3 regions of the Mesorhizobium sp. B283B1A genome follow, and region 1 is predicted to be linked to each of the others. Evidence: predicted binding sites of a transcription regulator. Region 1 holds the regulator's gene; each other region holds the start of a gene.
The links. Region 1 encodes PhoB, which activates phosphate uptake and scavenging genes when phosphate is short. Its sites were predicted from a motif close to TGTCATNNANCTGTCAT; they were not measured.
Positions count from the first base shown of each region.

Region 2: ppk2 (polyphosphate kinase 2) is a predicted target of PhoB. The motif match lies at 1,061-1,077, and genes of this name have one in related genera.
Region 3: LB577_RS26030 (DUF1045 domain-containing protein) is a predicted target of PhoB. The motif match lies at 4,811-4,827, and genes of this name have one in related genera.

Region 1 is NZ_JAIUIQ010000011.1:57,849-65,451, forward strand. Features, by position in the region: gene LB577_RS11700 (ROK family protein) at 22-1,266, shown strand; gene phoB (phosphate regulon transcriptional regulator PhoB) at 1,585-2,274, opposite strand; gene phoU (phosphate signaling complex protein PhoU) at 2,291-2,998, opposite strand; gene pstB (phosphate ABC transporter ATP-binding protein PstB) at 3,022-3,825, opposite strand; gene pstA (phosphate ABC transporter permease PstA) at 3,822-4,673, opposite strand; gene pstC (phosphate ABC transporter permease subunit PstC) at 4,677-5,660, opposite strand; gene pstS (phosphate ABC transporter substrate-binding protein PstS) at 5,727-6,782, opposite strand; gene LB577_RS11735 (PAS domain-containing protein) at 7,314-7,603, opposite strand, start outside.
Region 2 is NZ_JAIUIQ010000047.1:14,781-22,383, forward strand. Features, by position in the region: gene LB577_RS28255 (aldo/keto reductase) at 1-856, opposite strand, end outside; gene ppk2 (polyphosphate kinase 2) at 1,172-2,092, shown strand; gene LB577_RS28265 (dihydrofolate reductase family protein) at 2,144-2,791, opposite strand; gene hemB (porphobilinogen synthase) at 3,004-4,035, opposite strand; gene LB577_RS28275 (DUF2066 domain-containing protein) at 4,188-5,009, opposite strand; gene LB577_RS28280 (methyltransferase family protein) at 5,150-5,698, shown strand; gene LB577_RS28285 (enoyl-CoA hydratase/isomerase family protein) at 5,806-6,849, shown strand; gene LB577_RS28290 (DUF6163 family protein) at 6,846-7,268, shown strand; gene ldtR (transcriptional regulator LdtR) at 7,507-7,603, shown strand, end outside.
Region 3 is NZ_JAIUIQ010000038.1:50,725-58,327, reverse strand. Features, by position in the region: gene LB577_RS26055 (ABC transporter permease) at 1-985, shown strand, start outside; gene LB577_RS26050 (hypothetical protein) at 1,033-1,248, opposite strand; gene LB577_RS26045 (COG4280 domain-containing protein) at 1,245-2,000, opposite strand; gene phnN (phosphonate metabolism protein/1,5-bisphosphokinase (PRPP-forming) PhnN) at 2,257-2,886, opposite strand; gene LB577_RS26035 (alpha-D-ribose 1-methylphosphonate 5-triphosphate diphosphatase) at 2,883-4,022, opposite strand; gene LB577_RS26030 (DUF1045 domain-containing protein) at 4,064-4,771, opposite strand; gene iolB (5-deoxy-glucuronate isomerase) at 4,925-5,737, opposite strand; gene LB577_RS26020 (DUF3329 domain-containing protein) at 5,894-6,112, opposite strand; gene iolE (myo-inosose-2 dehydratase) at 6,156-7,073, opposite strand; gene iolD (3D-(3,5/4)-trihydroxycyclohexane-1,2-dione acylhydrolase (decyclizing)) at 7,156-7,603, opposite strand, start outside.

The DNA.
Region 1 (7,603 bases):
ACCGGGAGGATGTGGGTGAACATGTCGGTCGGAATCCGCCACGACGATCTGCGCCGGCGCAACCGCGCCATGGTGATCTCGGCCGTGCGCCGTGCCGGTCAGCCTTCGCGCACCGAGATCGCCGCCACCACCGGCCTCAGCCACTCGACCATCTCGGCGATCTCCTCCGACCTGATCGGCGAAGGCGTCCTGACCGAGGGCAAGCCGAGCGAGGCCGGGTCGCTGAAACGCGGTCGACCGCAGGTCGGCCTCACACTCAACCCGGAGGCGGCGGCGGTGATGACCGTGGTGCTGTCGCTGAATTTCCTGTCGGTCGCCGTCATCGACTATGCCGGCCAGGTGATATCGGAGGAACAGCGCCGGCTGGACACGCTGACCATGTCGCGCGAGGCGCTGATCGGCGAATGCGTCGCCATCGTGCGGCGCCGCATCGACGATCCCGACATCGATGTCCGCAGCGTCGCCCGCATCGCACTGGCCATCCAGGGCATCACCGATACCGAGGCGCGCGCCATGCTGTGGTCGCCGATCACGCCGCAGACCGACATCGCGTTCGCCGACATATTCGAGGCCGAGTTCGGCATCCCCGCCACCATGGAAAACGACTGCAACATGATGGCGGTGGCGCTGCGCTGGCGCGATCCCGAGCGCTACCGCGACGACTTCATCGCCATTCTGCTGTCTCACGGCATCGGCATGGGCCTTGTGCTGAAGGGCCAACTGTTCACCGGCACCCACTCGTCGGGTGGCGAATTCGGCCACATGATCCACCGGCCGGACGGCGCACTCTGCCGCTGCGGACGGCGCGGCTGCGTCGAGGCCTATGCCGGCAACTACGCCATCTGGCGCAACGCGAGACAGCTTGGCGAGGACACCGAACCGGTCGACGTCAGCGACGCCGACATGCGGGCGCTGGCGGCCTCGGCGCGCGACAAGGACGGACCGGAGCGCCAGGCCTATCGCAGGGCCGGCGAGGCACTCGGCTATGGCCTCGGCAGCCTGTTCGCGCTGATCGATCCCGCCCCCGTCGCCATTGTCGGCGTCAGCGCCGCCGCCTTCGACCTGATCGAGCCGGCCTTGCGCGAGGCGATTGCCCAGACCGCCGGCGGCCAGCACTCGAAATCGATCTCTTTCGACACCGAGCCTAACGAACTGCCGCTGATCCGCGAAGGCTGCGCCATGCGCGCACTGACCTTCGTCGACCAGGAAATTTTCGCGCCGGGCGTGCAGGCGAGAGCAGGCGCGGCTGGGAAGAACGTGGCGTGAAATCGAAGCCATCGTAACATCCGTGGGTTGGACAAAGCCTCACGACTTCGTCATCCCTGGGCGGAGCAGGAGCGAATCTCCGTCGCGGAGACCCTGGGATCCATGCCGCGACCTTGGCCACGGAGTGCAGCGGAGCAGAATTCCGCGCCGAGGCAACGCTTCGAAGTCGCGGCATGGATCCTCGGGTCTACGCCGCGTCGCTTCGCTCCTTGCTCCGCCCGTGGATGACGAAGCAATGGACGTTTTCGCCAATCGCCAAGGTAAAGCGATCCGGCTTAAGCACGAAATCCGACTTTCTAACCTTCCGCGCCGAAGAACCTAATCTTCCCGGATCGCGTAGCCCGCCCCACGAATCGTGCGGATCACATCCGGCATGCGGCCGTTGTTGACCGCCTTGCGCAGGCGCCCGACATGCACGTCGACGGTGCGCTCGTCGATGTAGATCGTCTCGCCCCAGACATTGTCGAGCAGCTGGCTGCGCGAGAACACGCGACCGGGATGGCGCATCATGAATTCGAGCAGGCGGAACTCGGTCGGTCCGAGCCGGATCTCGCTCTTCTTGCGGTAGACGCGGTGCGATTCGCGGTCGAGCACGATATCGCCGACCTTGAGCACGCTGGACAGCACTTCAGGTTTAGCGCGGCGCAGCAGCGCCTTGACGCGTGCCATGAATTCCGGCGTCGAGAACGGCTTGACCAGATAGTCGTCGGCGCCGGTCGACAGGCCGCGCACGCGGTCGCTCTCCTCGCCCCGCGCGGTCAGCATGATGATCGGCAGCCGCTCGGTCTCGGGCCGCATCCGCAGGCGCCGGCAGAGTTCGATGCCGGACACCGCCGGTACCATCCAGTCGAGCACCAGAAGGTCGGGCACGTTCTCCTGCAGGCGGATCTCCGCCTCATCGCCGCGCGTCACCACCTCGACTTGGTAGCCCTCGGATTCCAGATTGTAGCGGAGCAGCACCCCTAGCGGCTCCTCATCCTCCACCACCATGATGCGTGGCGCGATCATCGGCTGGTCACCCCTGCTATGCCGCCGGCGCCGACATCGCGGTTTCGTCCTGCTTCGGGCGATTGGCGGGCAGCTGCGTGCCGGTCAGCACATAATACGCATTCTCGGCGATGTTGGTCACGTGGTCGCCGATGCGTTCGAGGTTCTTGGCACAGAACAGAAGATGCGTGCAGGCGGTGATGTTGCGCGGATCTTCCATCATGTAGGTCAGCAGTTCGCGGAACACCGAAGTGTATTTGACGTCGATACGCTCGTCGTCGGCGCGCAGCTTGGCCAGTGCGGCGGCATCGCGCGCCGCATATTCCTCGATAACACCTTGAACCTGGATCAGCACCAGCTGCGCCATCGCGTCGATGGAGTGCGACAGGTCGCGCGGCGTGGCGGAGAGCCCGACCGTGCCGACGCGCTTGGCGATGTTCTTGGCAAGGTCGCCGATGCGTTCGAGATCGCCGGCCATGCGGATCGAGCCGACGACGTGGCGCAGATCGTCGGCCATCGGCTGGCGCTTTGCGATCAACGTGATGGCGCGGTCGTCCAGCTCGCGCTGGCGCGCATCCATGATCGCGTCATCGGAGACGACGCGTTGGGCGAGCGCATTGTCGGAGTTCAGCAGCGCCTTGGTGGCACCGCCGACCATCGAGCCGGCGAGGTCGCCCATGTCGCTGATCAGCCTGCTGATCTGTCCGAGATCTTCATCGAAGGCTGCAACCGTGTGTTCGGCCATGATCCTGGTCCTCGTATGCGTGATCAGCCGAAGCGGCCGGTGATGTAGTCCTGCGTGCGCTTTTCGCGGGGCGACGTGAAGATCTTCTCCGTCTTGTCGAACTCGACCAGTTCGCCCAGATACATGAAGGCCGTCTGCTTCGACACGCGCGCCGCCTGCTGCATGTTGTGGGTGACGATGACGATCGTGTAGTCGGCCTGCAATTCGTCGATCAGCTCCTCGATCTTGGCGGTCGACAGCGGATCGAGCGCCGAGGCCGGCTCGTCGAGCAGGATGACTTCCGGCTTCACCGCCACGGTACGGGCAATGCAGAGCCGCTGCTGCTGGCCGCCCGAAAGGCTGAGGCCGCTGGCATTGAGCTTGTCCTTGACCTCGGTCCAGAGTGCTGCGCGCTTCAGCGCCTGTTCGACGCGGCCGTCCATCTCGGCCTTGCTGATCTTCTCATAGAGCCTGACACCGAAGGCGATGTTCTCATAGATCGACATCGGGAACGGCGTCGGCTTTTGGAACACCATGCCGATCTTGGTGCGCAACAGGTTGAGGTCCTGCGAGCGGTCGAGAACGTTCTTGCCGTCGAGCAGCACCTGGCCCTCGGCTGTCTGCCTGGGATAGAGCTCGTAGATGCGGTTGAAGACGCGCAGCAGCGTCGACTTTCCGCAGCCCGACGGTCCGATGAAGGCGGTGACGCTGCGTTCGGGCAGCGACAGCGTGATGTCCTTCAGCGCCTTCGACTGGCCGTAGTAGAAATTGAGGTTCTTGACCTCGATCTTTGCCTTGGCGGCTGCCTCGGCGGCGATCGTCATGTCTGGAGACAACATCTGGCTCATTTGTCCTCTCTGCGTCCGGTCAGGCTGCGCGCAAAGATGCTGAGCGCGAGAACCGTCAATGTAATTATGAGTGCGCCGGTCCAGGCCAGTTGCTGCCATTCCTCGTAGGGGCTGAGAGCGAACTGGAAGATGGTGACAGGCAGGCTGGCCATCGGCGCGTTGAGATTGCTCGACCAGAACTGGTTGTTGAGCGCGGTGAACAGCAGCGGCGCCGTCTCGCCGGAGATGCGGGCGATGGCCAGCAATATGCCGGTGACGATGCCCGAAAGCGCGGCGCGGTAGGCGACAGAACGGATGACCACCCAGCGCGGCGCGCCGATCGCGGTGCCGGCTTCGCGCAAGGCGTTGGGCACCAGATTGAGCATGTCCTCGGTGGTGCGCACGACGACGGGGATGACCAGGATCGCCAGCGCGACGGCGCCGGCGATCGCCGAGAAGTGCCCCATCGGCCGGACCATCAATTCGTAGACGAACAGGCCGATGATGATCGACGGCGCCGACAGAAGGATGTCGTTGATGAAGCGGACAATGGTAGTGAGCTTCGAAAAGCGGCCGTATTCGGCCATGTAGGTGCCGGCCAGCACACCGATCGGCGTGCCGACGATGATGCCGATGACGGTCATCACGATGCTGCCGTAGATGGCGTTGAGCAGGCCGCCGGCATCGCCGGGCGGCGGGGTCATTTGTGTGAAGACCGAAAGATTGACACCCGACAGGCCCTTGTAGAGCAGGGCGCCGAGAATGAGCGCCAGCCAGGCAAGGCCGATGCCGGCCGCGGCGACGCACAGCGTCATCATCACGCCATTCTTGCGCTTGCGGCTCTGGTGAAGCGACGTGGCTGTCGACATCGGTCAGGCTCCGGTGCGGGCGTCGATGCGCATCAGCATGTAGCGTGCGATGGCAAGGATCAGGAAAGTGATGACGAACAGGATCAGGCCGAGCGCCACCAGCGAAGACGTGTAGAGATCGCCGACCGCCTCGGTGAATTCGTTGGCGATGGTCGCCGAGATCGTCGTTGCCGGCGCAAACAGCGACGTACTGATGCGGTGGGCGTTGCCGATGACGAAGGTCACCGCCATGGTTTCGCCGAGCGCGCGGCCAAGGCCGAGCATGACGCCGCCCATGATGCCGATGCGGGTGTAGGGGATGACGACGCGGCGGGTCACTTCCCAGGTCGTGCAGCCGATGCCGTAGGCCGATTCCTTCAGCACGGGAGGCACCGTGTCGAAGACGTCCTTGGTGATCGAGGTGATGAAAGGCAGCACCATGATGGCGAGGATCATCGACGATGTCAGCAGGCCGATGCCGTAGGGCGGGCCGGCAAACAAGCTGCTGAGGCCGGGGACGCCGTGGAACACGCTGATGATGAACGGCTGCACCGTGGTCTGCAGGAACGGCGCCAGCACGAACAGGCCCCAGATGCCGTAGATGATCGAGGGAATGCCGGCGAGCAATTCCACCGCCATGCCGATCGGGCGCCGCAGCGGGCGCGGGCAAAGCTCGGTGAGGAAGATGGCGATGCCGATGCCGAGCGGCACGGCGATCAGGATGGCGATTGCCGAGGTGATGATGGTGCCGTAGATCGGCGCCAGCGCGCCAAATTTCTCCGTCACCGGATTCCAGCTTTCGCTGGTCAGGAACGAGAAGCCGAAGGTCGAGAGGGCTTGCCAAGAGCCGGCAAACAGCGAGATCGCGACGCCGCCGAGCAGCACCAGCACCAATATCGCGGCGGCGCGGGTCATTGCGTGGAAGATCGCGTCTGTCAGCGCAAACCGCCTGACGATGGCGTCGCGCGAACCTCGAATGGCTGGCAAGGCTTCCTGGACAGCGCTCATGTCAAGCTCGGCTCTTTCGAGTTGAAGGAAAAGGAGCGCCGCGGGCGCGGCGCTCCTCCAGAGATGTTACTCGCCGGCGTAGACGGGCTTGCCGTCGGCCTGGATGTCGGTCCTCCACGAAGCCTTGATCAGGTCGACGACGCTGTCGGGGATCGACACATAGTCGAGCGCCTTGGCGGTTTCCTTGCCGTCCTTGTAGGCCCAGGCGAAGAATTTCAGCGCTTCGCCGGTGGCAGCAGCGTCATCGGGAACCTTGTGGATCAGCACCCAGGTCGAAGCAGCGATCGGCCAGGTGGTGTCGCCGGGCTCGTTGGTGATGATGACGTTGAAGTTCTTGGCAGTCTTGAAGTCGGCGTTCGAAGCGGCAGCGCCGAAGGATTCGAGCGACGGCTCGACGACCTTGCCGGCTGCATTCACCATCTTTGAGTAGGACAGGTTGTTCTGCTTGGCATAGGCGTATTCGACGTAGCCGATGCCGCCGTCGGTCTGCTTGACGGTATTGGCAACGCCTTCGCTGCCCTTGGCGCCGACGCCGGTCGGCCATTCGACGGCCGTGTCCGAACCGACCTTGTCCTTCCAGTCGGGCGAGAGCTTAACCAGGTAGTCGGTGAAGTTGAAGGTGGTGCCCGAGCCGTCCGAGCGGTGCACGACGGCGATGGCGGTCGACGGCAGGGTTAGGGTGGGGTTCAGCGCCTTGATCGCGGCATCGTCCCAGGTGGTGATGGCGCCGAGATAGATCTGGGCCAGCGTCTTGCCGTCGAGGACGAGTTCGCCCGGCTTGACGCCGGAGAGGTTGACGATCGGCACGATGCCGCCCATCACCATCGGGAACTGCACGAGGCCGTTCTTTTCCAGATCGGCATCGGACATCGGCTTGTCGGTGGCGCCGAAGGTCACGGTCTTGGCGATGACCTGCTTGATGCCGCCGCCGGAACCGATCGACTGGTAGTTGAGGCCGACGCCGGTGTCTTTCTTGTAGGTGTCGGCCCACTTGGCGAACACCGGATAGATGAAGGTCGAGCCGGCGCCTGAAAGGTCAGCTGCCATTGCCGCGGAAAGGGTGATGGTGGACGCCGCAGCCATTGCAATCGCAACGGCCGCCGAGCGGATGAAATGTCTCATGTGGCCTGCTCCTGTTCGGAAGATGGTCTCTCGGCGCCATTTCTTGCCAGCGCCCGCTGAGGCCAATAGCCTTCGATTATAACAGTCGCATGACAGTTTCATGTCAGCCCGGTAACGCGTTGCCGAAGCCGGCAAAGGCGGTAGCGCGGCTGGTTCGCGGCCCGATCCGAGTTTGTCCCCGGAATCATGGGCTTGGGCCGTGCGTAGGCCGTAGCCACCGCCGGATTCGACGGGGCTTTCAAGGATGAAGAAAATCCGGACGGGAGTGCGTTGCTCGAGGCCAGAGCGTGTCGTGGCCGGGCCATCGCCGAAAACAGGTCCGTTGGGGTAGAGTGACGCTGTTCCTTGCCGGCGGTCGCTGCTCCCGCCCGTAACTGGATGAGCGGAATTCGATGCCGCCATTGTCCCGGCTAGGCACAGCCTTTGATATGGTGCGATCGCACCATAGTCATTGCACGCGGGGGTAGCAGGGAATCTCCCACTGATTCCTTCGGCTTGCCTCTTCAGATGCCGCGAATCCGCGACGCGGTGCTATCCCGCGTTGCGCTGCGCCTGGCGGCTGGCGCCGACCCAGCGCTCGACCTTCTCCAAGAGGGCCCTGGGGCTGATTGGTTTTGGCAGATAGTCGTCCATGCCCGCTTCCAGGCATCGTTCGCGATCGCCCTTGAGCGCATGCGCGGTGACCCCGACGATCGGCACATGCGTGCCGGTGTCTTCCTCCAGCCGGCGGATCGCGGCCGTCGCTTCGAGACCGCTCATCTCCGGCATCGAGACGTCCATCAGAATCATGCAAGGATTGAGCTTGCCGAAGGCGTCGAGCG
Region 2 (7,603 bases), on a different contig from region 1:
CGATCACCAGGGAGGAGACGGCGGGGCGGCCGAGCAGCCAGGCAAGGGCCACCTGCGCCGCGGAAACACCCCGGGCCTTGCCGATTTCGACCAGCACGTCGACGATCCGCCAGAGCCGGTCCTCGTCCCGGATCGGCGGCTCGGACCAGCCGGCGAGCTGTCGGGCGGTGGGGCTGTCGCGGCGGTATTTCCCGGACAGCAAGCCGCCGGCGAGCGGGCTCCACACCAGCACGCCGAGCCCCTGGTCGACCGAAATCGGCAGCAATTCATACTCTGCCTCGCGTGCCTCCAGCGTGTAGTGGATTTGCTGGGTGACAAAACGCGGCTGGTGATGGCTGTCGCTGACGGCAAGCCCCTTCATCACCTGCCAGCCAGAGTAGTTGGAGCAGCCCACATAGCGGATCTTGCCCTGGCCGACCAACGTGTCGAGCGCGGCGATGGTTTCCTCAAGTGGCGTCAGGCCGTCCCATTCGTGCAGGAAATAGATATCGATGACATCGGTCTTGAGCCGCTTCAGGCTCCTCTCGCACTCGCGGATCAGGTGATAGCGCGACAGGCCTTCGTCGTTAGGACCTTTGCCGATCCGCATCCTCGCCTTGGAGGCGATCAGCACGTCGTTCTTGCGCTTGCCGCCGAGTGCTTCGCCAATGATCTCTTCCGAGATGCCGTTCGAATAGACATTGGCGGTGTCGAGAAGATTGATGCCGGCATCGATGCACATGTCGATCATCCGTTTGGCTTCGGCGAGATCGCTGTTGCCGACAGCGGCGAACGGGCCGGCGCCGCCGAAGGTCATGGTGCCCATGGTCAGTGTCGAAACCTTCAGGCCGGAACGGCCGAGAGTGCGGTATTCCATGTCAGTCCTCGCGATTGTGTTGAATTGGGGCCGTATTGAATTGGGCCGTGTTGAACTGGGGCTGAGTTGAATTGGGGCGGCGCGAAAGGGCAGCCCGGAATGCGACCGGAGATTTGTAGGACAATTCGGTCCGCTTGTCGCCATGCCAGGACGACGATCGATCATATCTCGCGGGATTTGCAGCGCCGGCGATCGCGCTCGGGCTGCAATAAAACCGTCACTGCCGGCCTATATTGAATTCGGCTAAGGTGTTCCGTTCCAGGCCGCGGGCCAGCAGGGACGTGAACCGACAGGCTTGCAAGCGGAGCAACTGATATGACCGAGGTGAGACAGAATTCCCCTGCAAAAGACTGGCTCGAAGCCGAGCTCGCCGACACGCTCGACGAAGACTATGAGCTCGAAATGTCGGAACCGGCGCTGTCGATGGAGATCGCCAAGATCTACAAGAACTCGCATCCGCCATCGATCGACCGCATGCAGTATTTCCGCGACCTGATCACCTTGCAGTCGGAGCTGATCAAGCTGCAGTCGTGGGTCGCCTATCACAGGAAGAAGCTGGTGGTGATCTTCGAGGGCCGCGACTCCGCCGGCAAGGGCGGCGTCATCAAGCGCATCACCCAGCGGCTCAATCCGCGCATCTGCCGCGTCGTGGCACTGCCGGCGCCGACCGAACGCGAGAAATCGCAGTGGTATTTCCAGCGCTACGTCCCGCATTTGCCGGCCGGTGGCGAGATCGTGCTGTTCGACCGCTCCTGGTACAACCGTTCCGGCGTCGAACGGGTGATGGGTTTTGCCGGACCGGAGCAGGTCGAGGAGTTCTTCCACGACGTGCCGGAGTTCGAGCGCATGCTGGTGCGCTCGGGCATCACCGTGGTCAAATACTGGTTCTCGATCACCGACGAGGAGCAGCAGATGCGCTTCCTGATGCGCATCCATGACCCGATGAAGCAGTGGAAGCTGTCACCGATGGACCTGCAGTCGCGCGTGCGCTGGGAACAGTACACCAAGGCCAAGGAAGAAACCTTCGCCCGCACCAACATTCCCGAGGCGCCCTGGTTCATCGTCGAAGGCAACGACAAGAAGCGCGCGCGGCTGAACTGCATCGATCATCTGCTGAAGCAATTGCCGTATGAAGAGGTACCGCACGAGGAGATCACGCTGCCCGAGCGCGTCTTCAATCCGGAATACGAGCGCCAGGTTCTGCCGCGCGAACTCTACGTGCCGGAGAAGTATTGAGGCGGATGAGGCTGCGGTCTCCCCCACGTGGGGGGAGATTACGCTCCCCACCTACGCTCGATCGATGATCACATGCGTGGCAAGCGCTGTCGCCACCTGCTCCGTGCATCGATAGCCAAGCTTCACCATATCCAGGCCCGCTAAGAGATGCTCGCCTGTTCCCAGCAGCATCGGCGAGATCGCTAGGTGCATGGTGTCGATAAGTTTTTCCTGGAGATATTGCCGGACGGTCGAGACACCGCCGCCGACCCGCACATCCTTGCCGCCAGCCGCCGACCTTGCCTGCTCGAGCGCCGAATGGATCCCGTCGGTGACGAAGTGGAAAGTGGTGCCGCCCTCCATCGTGATCGGCGCTCGCTTGAAGTGTGTCAGCACGAAGACCGGCACATGGTAGGGCGGGTTGTCGCCCCACCAGCCCTTCCAGGTCTCGTCGGGCCACTCACCGCGGATCGGTCCGAACATGTTTCGCCCGAGGATCCACGCGCCGACATTCTCGAAGCTGCGTGCCGCGAACGCCTCGTCGGCGTCAGTGGTGCCGCCGTCTTGCCCGAGCACCATCTTGCGGAAGGTGCGGGTGTCGACAAACCACTTGTGCAGGGATTCCCCACCAATGCCGAGCGGATTTTGCAGATCCTGGTCGGGACCGGCGCCATAGCCGTCGAGCGATAGGGTGAAAGCGTTGACACGCAGCTTGGACATGAAAACCTCCTCGATAACCAGTTGTATTTTGCAAGTGGTTGCCTTGTAGCAAACCGATTGCGAATTGCAAGTGGTATTTTCTACGGCGAAGAAACACGTACCCGGACCTCTCCGCCAGCAGCGGGAAGTCCTTGCCTGTAAGTTCCTTATGGAAGTCGCGGATGCCGTTCATGGACGACCACGTCGCTGACTGGCCGGGGGAGGGCGAGAACCTACCCCTTCAGCATCGTCGCCACTTCAGGTGCGAAATAGGTCAGGATGCCGTCGCAGCCGGCGCGCTTGAAGGCAAGCAAGCTCTCCAGCATCGCTTTCTCGCCGTCGATCCAGCCATTGGCGCCCGCTGCCTTGATCATCGAATATTCGCCCGACACCTGGTAGGCGAAGGTCGGCATCTGGAATTCGTCCTTCAGCCTGCGGATGATGTCGAGATAGGGCAGGCCGGGCTTGACCATCAGCATGTCGGCGCCCTCGGCGATGTCCTGTTCGGCCTCGCGCACGGCTTCGTCCGAGTTGGCATGGTCGATATAGTAGGTCTTCTTGTCGCCCTTGAGCAGCCCGGCGGTGCCGACCGCCTCGCGATAGGGGCCGTAGAAGGCCGAGGCGAATTTGGTCGCGTAGGACATGATCGCCACGTCCTGAAAGCCGTTGGCGTCGAGCGCGTCGCGGATGGCGCCGATACGGCCGTCCATCATATCGGACGGCGCGATGATGTCGGCGCCGGCCGCCGCTTGGATGACGGCCGCCGCCGCGACCTGATCGACCGTCTCGTCGTTGACGATGATGCCGTCGCGCAGGATGCCGTCATGGCCGTGGCTGGTGAACGGGTCGAGCGCGGCGTCGGTGATGATGCCGATCTCGGGCACCGCGTCCTTTATGGCGCGGGTCGCGCGGTTGATGACATTGTCGGGGTCTAGGATGTGCGAGCCGGTCTGGTCGCGTAAGGCCAGATCGACATTGGGGAAGGTGGCGAGCGCCGGAATGCCGAGCTTGGCGGCGCGTTCCGCCTCCCTGACAGCCAGATCGATCGACAGGCGGAAGACGCCCGGCATGGCCGCAATCGGCTCGCGCACATTTTTGCCCTCGACGACGAAGATCGGCCAGATCAAATCATCGACGGCGAGCCGGTTCTCCTGCACGAGCCGGCGCGACCAATCGGCCTTGCGCATGCGGCGCAGGCGGCGGCTGCCGGTGACGTCGTCGACGCTGCGCGCGCCGGCTGGCTTTGTCGGGGTGAATCTGTTCATTGCCAAAACTCCGGATCAACGGCTTTTACCACGAGCCCTCGATGCTCACCAATGCGACACGTTTGTGCCAGCGGTCGAAGCTGCCAATTTCCCCCCTTGTGGAGAGATGCCCAGCAGGGCAGAGGGGCGCGCTATCCCTCCTGCCTATCCAGTCAAGGCTGCCCATTACCCGAAAGAATCTGCACCGCGCCTCTGATGGCCACACGAAACGCCTCGTCGAAGCTGACGCCACGCGCCTGCCAGCGATAGGTCTTGCCGCGGTCGGCTAGCCGCCAATCGGCGATCCAGCCGAGCTCCTTGTCGCTCCATACGATGCTGCCGGCGAGCGCTTGCGCGCCACCTACTTGTTTGGCTTGCCGATCCAGCCTCGCCATGTCGGCGGCGCGCAGCGCTTTTTCACCCAGGCCGGCAAGCTGCGCAGCCTTCGGAAATGCGACGTGCATCAGCATTGGACCGGCAGCATTGACGAAGGATTCGCGCATCGTTTCGCCACGCTGCTCCTCGGCGCTTAGGACGAAATGTCGGGCACCCTGTTCGGCAACGAGAAAGACCGCGAGCGTCGGCCGGTCGCCCAGCCAGGGCCTGCTGCCCAGCGACGCCAGCACCTTGTCGATCACGTCAGGCTTGTAGAAGCAGGTCAGATCATGCGGCCGGTCATGCGTGCCTTGCTCGTCATGGATCGGAATGCCCTCCAACCGGTCATGGTAGCGGAAAGCATCGACGAAACTGCCGGCTTTGTCGCGCAGATCCGCTATCTCTGGTTTGTCGAGCAACCGCTGATCGCCCGAAACCCTGACCAGGACCCTGTCCAGGCAATCCCTGAAGCCTGTCTGGCGGTTCTCCTCGCCTTGGCCGGTGACGATGGTCTGCGACTGGTAGATCTCGTCCAGCGTGGTTGCCAGCACAGGATGGGCGGCCAGGCATCGACCGATCAGCCCAATTGCCACCAGCGCAAGGCGTAAAAATCGAGCCATGAACAACGTCCGCCGTCCAGCATTTGCCGGTCGATTTCTAACATCGACCACGGACGCGAGCCAAGAGGCGGTACCGGCCGTGTGGCGTTGACGCGTCCTTGCGGCACGCTAGGTCCGCATGGCGACGGAAGGAGCAAGCCATGGTTTTCGTCTGGTCCATCTATGCCGCCTGGCTCGTGCTGATCGTCTACCTGACCGTTTCGGCGTTCGGTGTGAAACGGGACACCGAGGAGCACATCGCGCAGCGACTGGGGCTGATGTTCGCCATGATCCTCGCTTTCCTGCTTCCGCGTGTGCCGATGTTCCGGTTCGTCAACTTCGCACCCGTGAACGCCGTCTTGAGCAGCATCGGTGTCATCGTGGCCGTTACCGGGATGGCCTTCCTGGTCTGGGCGCGGCAAACCCTTGGCAGCAATTGGAGCCAGATCGTCTCCGCCAAGCAGGGCCATGAACTGGTGACGTCAGGCCCTTACCGCTATGTCCGCCACCCCATGTACACAGGCGGCCTCGTCGCATGCATCGGTTCGGCGATCGTGGTGGGCGGTGGTTTCGTCTTTCTGCTGATCCTGCTGGGCGTGATCTTCCTATGGCGTGTCGGTGCGGAAGACAGGCTTCTGGCACGGCAATTTCCCGACGAATTCCCAGACTATGCGCGTCGCACGAAGGCGTTGATCCCGTTCGTGTGGTAGCAATTCCAACCGATCATGCTTCTTGTCCCGGCACACGACAATTGACGTTCGCCCGGTCGCCGCTTAGCACTTCAGTCCCGCAGGCGCGGGGGAGGGATTCTCTGGCGATGGATTTTGGTGGAGGCGACGAAATTCGCTTCGAACGGTTGGGCAGGGCTGGTGTCGTCACGTTGACGCGGCCGCAGGCGCTCAATGCCGTCACCCATCGCATGGTCAAGGCGCTGGGCAAAGCCCTGCGTTCCTGGGAGCGCGACGACGGCGTCGACGTCGTAGTCCTCAAGGCCGAGGGCAGGGCGTTTTCGGCCGGAGGCGACATCCTGGATATCTACGAAGCCGGCCGGGCCGGAGAGCCGCCGGTCGCATTCTTCGCCGACGAGTACCGGCTCAACGCCTACATAGCGCGCTTCAAGAAACCCTACGTGGCGCTCATCGACGGCATCGTCATGGGCGGCGGCGTCGGCATTTCGTTCCACGGCTCGCATCGGGTGATGACCGAGAATGCCCAGTTCGCCATGCCGGAGGTCGGCATCGGGTTTTTCCCCGATGTCGGCGCCAGCCATCTGCTGCCCGATCTTGGCGGCTCGTTCGGCATGTATCTGGCGCTGACCGGCAACCGCATCCGCTATGGTGACGCGCTGTGGTCGGGGCTGGCCACTCACACCATCAAGGCCGAGGACCAGGCGAGCTTCCTCGATCGGCTGGTACTGACCGGCGATCCGGAATCGGTGCTGCGCGGTTTCTTCGTCCAGGCAAAGCGGGAGACCGACAGGTCGATCCTGGAAGCGATATCGCGTCATTTTGCTCAACCGTCGCTGCAGGATGTCGTCGACAGCCTGGAACGCGCGGCGGGCACGGACGAATTCGCGGCAAAAACGTTGGCGACGATCCGCATGCGCTCGCCGACCAGCCTTCGTGTCACCTGGCGGCAGATCAACGCCGGGCTGACATTGTCGATGGACGATTGCATGAAGATGGAGTTCCGCATTCTCAACCGCATGCTAGCCGGACACGATTTCTATGAAGGCATCCGCGCCGCCATCATCGACAAGGGGTCAAAGCCGCAATGGCGGCCGGCAAGTCTCGACGCGGTCAGTGAGGCCGATGTCGAGGCCTATTTCGCCCCGCTCGGTGAACGGGAACTCCTGGCATGAGCGAGGTGACCTCGAGACGCGTGGTGCTTCAGCCCTCGACGGTCGAGGTCATCTTCGCCTGGTTCCAGCGCGTCATCGCCGGCTACTGCCTGCTGTTCGGCATCCTGTACTGGGTCAAGCTGATCGGCTTCTATCCAGGTTCGCTGTGGCGCTTCGACCTCATGCCGGTGCATTGGCAGGTGGCGGCGGTGATGCTCGCCGTGTTCTTCCCCTTTGCCGCGGCGGGGCTGTGGATGCTGGCCTCCTGGGGGCCGGTGATCTGGTTCATTTGCGCAGTCACCGAGACCGTCATGTATGCCGGCTTTCCCGAGCTTTTCGGCCATCGATTGCTGATTGTCGTCTCGCATGCGGCGGTGGCGCTGCTCTATATCGTCTTTCGCGTCGTCATCTGGCTGCAGAAACGCCCCGTACGGCACTAAGCCGTTGAGGGCATTGATGACTTCGTGACAGCCCCGAACCGGCCCCGCGACAAGCGCCTAAGCCTTTAGGTTAATTATCCTTACTCGGGTGACCGTTCGTTAAGCCTCTTCCGAAACCTATTACCGGTAAGCTCTTGTTAGCCCTAGCGTTTAAGTCGAATTTTATGAGTATTCGATAGTGTCGCAATCAAGGTGAAAAACAAAAAATCACCAGGGCGACAAACGAGAGGCAAAGACAATGATCAATTCGCGTCCGGCGGCGAAGACCGCCAACGTATCCGACGATCGCCGCGAGGCTATCCGTTCCCTGTACATGGAATCGCTGCAGCTTGTTG
Region 3 (7,603 bases), on a different contig from region 1:
AGATCTCGGCCTGCTGATCCTGATCCTGGTGGTCGGCGCGATCGTGGCCATCATCAATCCGCGCTTCCTGTTGCCAATCAACCTTGCCAACACCTCGAACCTGATCGGCCTGTTCGGCATCCTGTCGATCGGCCAGGCCTTCGTCATCATCACCGGCGGCATCGAATTGTCGGTCGGCTCGGTGGTCGCCTTGCTGGGAACGCTGTTCATCGACTTCATCGCCGTGCGCGATCTGGACTGGCCGCTGGCCTTCGTGCTGATCATCGCGCTCGGCGCCATCATCGGCCTGGTGCATGGCTGGCTGATCACGCGGCTCAAGCTGCAGCCCTTCGTAGTGACCTTGTGCGGTCTTCTGATCTATCGCGGCGTCGCCCGCTTCTACACCGCCGACGGCACCGCCGGCTTCGCCTTCGGCCAGAATTTCCCCGAGCTGGAATTCCTCACCGCCGGCCGCTCCTGGGGCGTGCCGAACTCCTTCATCGCGCTGATCGTCATCGCCATCGTCATGTGGGTGGTGCTGCACCGATCGGTGTTCGGCCGTTATCTCTACGCCATCGGCAAGAACGAGGAAGCCGCGAAATATTCGGGCATCCGCACCGGCCGCATCGTCATGGCCGCCTATGTCATCTGCGGCGTGCTGACGGCCTTGTCGGCGATCTATTTCGCCATGTATACGCGCTCGATCTCGCCGGCCAGCCACGGCCAGTTCTACGAACTCTATGCGATCGCCGCGGCAGTGCTGGGCGGCTTCTCGCTGCGCGGCGGCGAAGGCTCGTTGATCGGCGTCGTTCTCGGCACCGTGCTGCTGCAGGAGCTGCAGAACCTCGTCAATCTGCTCGGCATTCCGTCCTCCCTCAACTTCGCGGTGATGGGCGGCGTCATCCTCATCGGCGTGCTGGTCGATCAGCAATGGGGCGTGTTCAGGGCACGGCGGCTGATGGTCGAGGCCGCCCGCAAGAACGTCGCCGGGGCGCCGGCGGAATAGCCGCGCCGCCAATTCAGCGGCAAGGAACATCCCGTGCGGGGCGGTCGCTATCGATCGGTCCGGCGGGCCGCGCGGCGAACGCTATGCAGCAGGACGGCGAGGCAGCCGACCAGCAGCAGCACGCCGCCGATGAGCGGCGGCAGCGCCAGCAGCTTCACCGCCGCCACGACGGCGGCCACCAGGACCAGCGCCAGCAGCGCCAGGTTGCCGTCATCGACGAACATGCCGAAGAACTCCCTGGCAATGAGACGAACGGCGTTCATCGGGCGAGCCCTTCAGCGGCGGCGGGATAGGTGCTGCGCAGCCAGCGCACCATGGCGAAGGACGCCAGCGCGACCATTGCGAAGATGGCGAGCAGAGCGAGATCGGCGCCCGGCCAGTCGGCACCAATCCCCTCGCCGGTCCAGAAGATGCCGAAGCTGGTCAGCATTAGCCCGACCACGAATTTGAGCGCATTCTCGGGAACGCGCGCCAGCGGCCGGTGGACGGCCGATCCGACAAGCATCACCAGGATGAATGCCACCAGCGCGCCCAGGCCGGCGTAAAGCGTCTGCCCGTGGGCCGCGCCGACGGCAATGACGATGAACACCACCTCGACGCCTTCCAGCAGCACCGCCTTGAACGAGGCCAACCCGGCGAGGTAGTCGGCGCGGCGGTCATTGGCCTGTTGGTGCAAAGCGGCGGTTTCCTTGGCAAAGGCTGCTTCCTCGTCATGCAGGGCGATGACGCCGACACTGCGCAGGATGGCCTTCCGCAGCCAGCGCATGCCGAACAGGATCAAGAGTACCCCGACGGCGAATTGCAGCGCGGTGGTCGGCACCAGCGCCAGCAACGGGCCAAACGCCAGTACCAGCGCCGCCAGCACCGCCAGGGCCAGCGCGGCACCCGTCAGCGCCGGGCGCCAACCGCGCGCCACTCCGACCGCAAGCACGATGGTGAAGGCCTCGACGACCTCGACGACGGACGCGAGAAACGCCGCCGTGACCGTCGAGAGGATCGGCGTCAGTGTTTGCATGAGAGGCTTCCTGTATCGTCTCGGTCGAGCATGATCTTTTTTGCCGTTCGTTTCCACCTTCGGAAGGGCAGTTCAGATCACTATGCGGTCAGCACCACGCAATGCTTCGATGGCAGCAAAAGCAAGCGAGGCGCTAGCCGGCGGAGCTTCGTCCAGTCGAGCCGCACACGCCGCGCTGCAGGAGGGCAGGTCCTACCTCCTTGTTCGGCGCAATTCTGATTGGAACCGTTTCACACTTTCCTGGATCTGCTCTTGATCAGATCAGGCCCGACATGTCGGAAAAGGCCATGGCCTTGCGCAACAATTCGGCGAAGCGTTCGCCGGCGACTTCGCGCGCGCCGCTGTTGTCGATCGAGGTGACGCCCGGACCGGACAGGGTGACATTCGCGCTGCGTGCCAGCCGCGCCAGCACTTCGCCGCGCGACTCGCGTCCGCGCATCGCCAGCCGCTCGGCCAGCACATCCGGCGAGGCGGTGATCTCGACGATGGCCAGATTGGCGTAGCGCTCGCGCAACACCGGAATGACCGCGCGCGATACATTCGCCACCGCGACACGGCCGTTGGCCACCGACCAGTCGACATCGGCGGGCAGGCCATAGCGCAGGCCATGCGCCTCCCAGGAGATGGCGAAGGCGCCGTCGGCCTCGGCTTCGACGAAGGCGGCGTCGGCCAGCGTGTCGTGATCCTCGCTCGCCGCATCGCTCGGCCTGGTGATGACGCGGCGGACGAACTCCAGCCGCGTCTCATCGGTGAACAGCGCGCGGGCGTAGCCGATCACCGTGTCCTTGCCGGCGCCGCTCGGGCCGACGACGGCGACGAAAACGCCATGGCGGATCGGAAACGTTTCGGCGGACAGTTCGCGCTCGATCAAGGCCGACACCATCATGCAACCCGCAGTCCCTGCCGCCAGACGGTGCGCACCACCGGGACATGGTCGTCGACTCGCACGCGCACCAGATCGGCGCGGCGGCCCTGCTCGATGATGCCGCGGTCATTGAGGCCAACCGCTTCGGCCGGGTTCTTCGAAACCATGGCGACCGCCTGCGGCAGCGAGATGCCCTCGACCACGTCGCCGAGGAAGAAGGCCGACTGGATCAGGCTGAACGGAATATAGTCTGATGACAATATGTCGAGCAGGCCGTCGCTCGCCAGTGTGCGGGCCGAGACATTGCCCGAATGCGAGGCGCCGCGCATGACGTTGGGTGCGCCCATCAGCACGCCGAGCCCGGCTTCTTTCGAAGCGCGCGCGGCTTCTTGAGTGGTCGGGAACTCGGCGACGCGCACGCCCTGTTCGATCGCCTCGCCGACGTGGCCAATGGTGGCATCGTCATGGCTGGCCAGCACGATCCCGCGCTCCTGGCAGGCGGCGGCGATATGCACCCGGTTCGGCCTCGAATTGAGCGCCGACTCGCCCATTCGCTTCTCGCAGAACTTCTGGAAGTCGCGGTCGGTCAGCTTCAGCTTGCGCTGGTAATAATAGGCGTAGGTTTCCAGATTGACGAACTGGCGCTGTCCCGGCGCATGGTCCATCAGCGATGCCAGCTTGACCCGCTCGTCGCCGTCAAAATTGGCGAAGGCCTGCAAGCAATCTGGCGCCGAAACCTCACAGCGCAGATGCAGGAAGTGATCGGCGCGCAGACGATCCTGCGCGACGCTGTCCTCGATGGCATCGGCCAGCTTGCGGATATCGGCCAAGGTAAGATCGGCGTCCTCGTCCATGCCGACGCGCAGGGCGTCGAGCACGGTGGTGATGCCGGCCGTCGCCACTTGCGCGTCATGGGCAAGCACAGCCGCGATCGGATTCCAGCGCACCTTCGGCCGTGGCGCGTAGTGGCCCTCGAGATGATCGGTATGCAGTTCGACCAGCCCAGGAATGACATAGTCGCCGCCCATGTCCTCGCCGGTCCGGCTGCTACCTGCATCGACGTCGGCGATAAACCCGTCGCGCAGCACCAGCGAGCCCTCGACGATCTCGTCGGCAAGCACGATGCGGGCATTGGAAAGAACGGTCTCGGCGGTCATTTCAGGCAATCCTTGGTTCTTCCGGTCGGAACTGTTCCGGCTCAGGCGGTCTTTCTGGCCGGGCGGCGCCCAAGCGCGTGATGGGAAAGCACCATGAACGGTGCCCCCGGTTCGAGTTCGACAAACAGCGTCAGCGCATCCACCAGCACCGGTTGCCGAAGCACGTCCGCGAACAGGCTGTCGATTGCTGCGCGCAGACGTGGGCTTTCCTGTGGCCCGGCCCGGCCGGACAGCGTCATGTGGAAGCGGAAGGTCTCGAAGACATAGGGGTAACCCCACTGGCAGAGGTTGCGAAACTCGGCCGGCTTCAGCGAATCCGGGCTGCGCCGCTCGATCTCGGCCTCGGTCAGCGGCGCGCGGAACCGGTCGAAATCGCGCACGACGTCATCGGCGAAACGGTTGAGCGGCGGCAGCGGCCCTTCCGGCACGAGCGCGAAAAAACTGTCGATCTGGCTGACGACGAGACGCGGGATCGTCACCACCGGCGTTGTTTCGGCGAAACGGTCGAGTGCCGCGCGCAGCGAGGCCTCCGTCTCGTTTGCCGCCAGGCGGAAGGGCGCCTTCAGCGTCGCGTGGAAGCCGTAGCGGCGCGCCGAAGCGGTGTGGAAGGCGACTTCCGCCGCCGACAGGTCAGCCACCGCCTCGACGGGCTTCGTCGCGGCGCCGAACGCGTCGCGGCCCAGCCAGTTGGCTGCGATCCGCGCCAGCGGCTCGTCCTGCCGGGGGGTGAAATAGATGGCGTAGCGCATGAAAAATCCTCGTCAGTCTCGCTGCCATAGGTGATTTCCATGACGGATTGACGAAGCTTTGAAGGGTTTTCGATGGCAAATCGACCCCTGTCGGTCCTTAGCCGACGATTTTTCCGAGCTGGACCAGTGGCTTCGGTCGAAACCCCGGAAGGGTCAGGCCCTCATCAACCATTCGTGCTCTGGCGCATTGTGGAATTTCCAGGTCCGCTTCGGCCCAGCCATGACGTTGAGGTAATAGAGGTCATAGCCATGGCAGGCGGCGCAGGGATGATAGCCCTCGGGCACCAGCACGACATCGCCGTCCTCGATCGCCATCGCCTCGTCGAGCGCGCGATGGCCGGTCTTGTCGGCGTCGGTGTAGACGCGCTGGAAGGCAAAGCCCTGCGGCGGGTTGAGGCGGTGGTAGTAGGTTTCCTCGAGATAGGATTCGGCGGGCAGATTGTCCCGGTCATGCTTGTGCGGCGGGTAGCTCGATGTGTGGCCCCCGGGCGTGATGACCTCGACCACCAGCAGCGAGTCCGCCGGCTGACCTTCCGGCAGGATGTTGGTGACGTAGCGCGTGTTGGTGGCCTTGCCGCGCACCTCCTGGCCGAGATCGTTGGGTCCGATCACCCGGACCGGCAATCCGCCGCCGAGGCCCGGTGCCGAGCAGACGGCGAGTTCCAGCTCGGTTCCCGCGGTCACCGACCAGTCCGATCCCTGCGGCACGTAGACCGACCATGGCTTGCCTTCGAAGGGCGACATGCGTTGCCCGAGCAGGCCGAGATCCTTGCCGCCGGCTTTCGCCTTGCCCTTGCCGGTGACGAACACCAGGCAGATTTCGCGGTCGTCAGTCTTTCCGGAAGCCGTTTCGCCCGGCTTCAGCCGATGCAGGTCGAAACCGACATAGGTCCAGCCGGCGCTTTCCGGCGTCACATGGGCGACGCGGCCATGGCCCTTGTCGGCTTTGACGAGCAGCTTCGACATTTTTTTGTCTCCTATTCCGTTGGCGCGAAGGCTCCGGGAAGCCAAGCCGTGTGTTTGAAAGGGCCATCGCAAATCTTCGGCCGGCGCCCTTCCGAAGCGGGAGGCGTTTCAGGCAATCTCCAACGCACGCGACCCGTTCCGCGCCCAACGGCCCCTCTATTCCTTCGGTTCGCCCTCGGCCGGCGCCTTGCTCTCGTCCGCCGGCTTGTAGAGGTAGAAAAACTGCCAGACGCCGTAGCCGGCAAAGCCCAGCGCGATGACGCCCCAGAACGGGGTGCCGGTGGCGAACTCGATGATCGACCAGATGACGCAGACCGCGACGACGGCGACACGACGCCACAAGGGCCGGAAGAAGGGGTGCTCGGAATCTTTCATCGGGCCAATCTACAGCAACCTGCCTCGCCGTGAACCCATCGTGTCAGGCATTCGGGAAACCCTGGGTTTCGACTGTATAGCCGGCTGATGTCATCACCCGCATCAATTCCTTGTGGCCAACCTCAGCCATCTTGAGCGGCGGGTTCTTCTTCGGGTCCTGCTCGGCCTCGACCACGAACCAGCCCTCGTAGCCATGGTCGGCGAAGCGCTGCACGATGGCGCCGAAATCCAGCGAACCGTCGCCCGGCACGGTGAAGGCGCCGAGCGCCACCGCGTCGAGGAAGGATTGTTTGGTGCGATCGACCTTTTCGATCACCGCCATGCGAACATCCTTCACATGCACGTGGCTGATCCGCCTGTGGTGGTTGTCGATGGCGCGCAGCACGTCGCCGCCGGCGAAGGCCAGATGTCCGGCGTCGAGCAGCAGCGGAATGCCTTCGCCGGAATGGCGCATGAAGGCGTCGAGTTCCGGCTCGGTCTCGACCACGGCGGCCATATGGTGGTGATAGGAGAGCGGCATGCCTTGCCCGGCGCACCATTCGCCGAACGCGGTCAGGCGCTTGGCATAGGCCTTCATCTCGTCGTCCAAGAGTTTCGGCTTGGTGGCCAGCGGCTTGGAGCGGTCGCCCTGAATCGAGCGGCCGACCTCGCCATAGACGATGCAAGGCGCGTTCACCGCCTTGAACAGGTCGATCATCGGCTGGATGCGATCCTGGTTCTTTGCCATCTCCTCGTCGACCAGCGTGCCGGAAAACCAGCCGCCGCACAGCGTCACGTCAGCCTTCTTCAGGATCGGCAGCATGACAGCGGGGTCGTTGGGAAAACGCCGGCCCATCTCCATCCCGGTGAAGCCGGCCGAGCGCGACTGGCGCAGGCATTCTTCCAGCGACACGTCATCGCTGAGTTCGGCAAGATCGTCATTCCACCACGCAATGGGGGACATGCCCAGTTTGGCTTTCAAGTTCTAGCTCCGGTTTCTTGTTCACCCTCCCCCTTGTGGGGAGGGTCGCTGCGCAGCAGCGGGGTGGGGGTCAGCGCCGATATCAATCGCCAACGCTCTGCATCTGCCGCTTTTCGTCATAGGCCTTGCGTGCCGCGTTGATCTGGGGCCGCGCGGACACTTCCGGCACCGCCACGTCCCACCAATGGCCGCCGGCATCGGTGGAGACAAGCGGGTCGGTGTCGATGACCAGCACCGTGGTGCGGTCGTTTGTCTTGGCCTTTTGCAGCGCGTTTTCCAGCCCGGCGATCGACGGCACTTTCTCGGCGATCGCGCCCAGGCTCGCCGCGTGAGCGGCGAAGTCGATGTCGGGCAGGATCTCGTGGCGCGAGTCTTTCAGCAGGTTGTTGAAGTTGGCGCCGCCGGTCGCCATCTGCAGCCGGTTGATGCAGCCATAACCCCTGTTGTCGAGCACCACGATGGTGAGCTTCAAGCCGAGCATAACCGATGTGGCGATTTCGGAATTCATCATGAGGTAGGAGCCGTCGCCG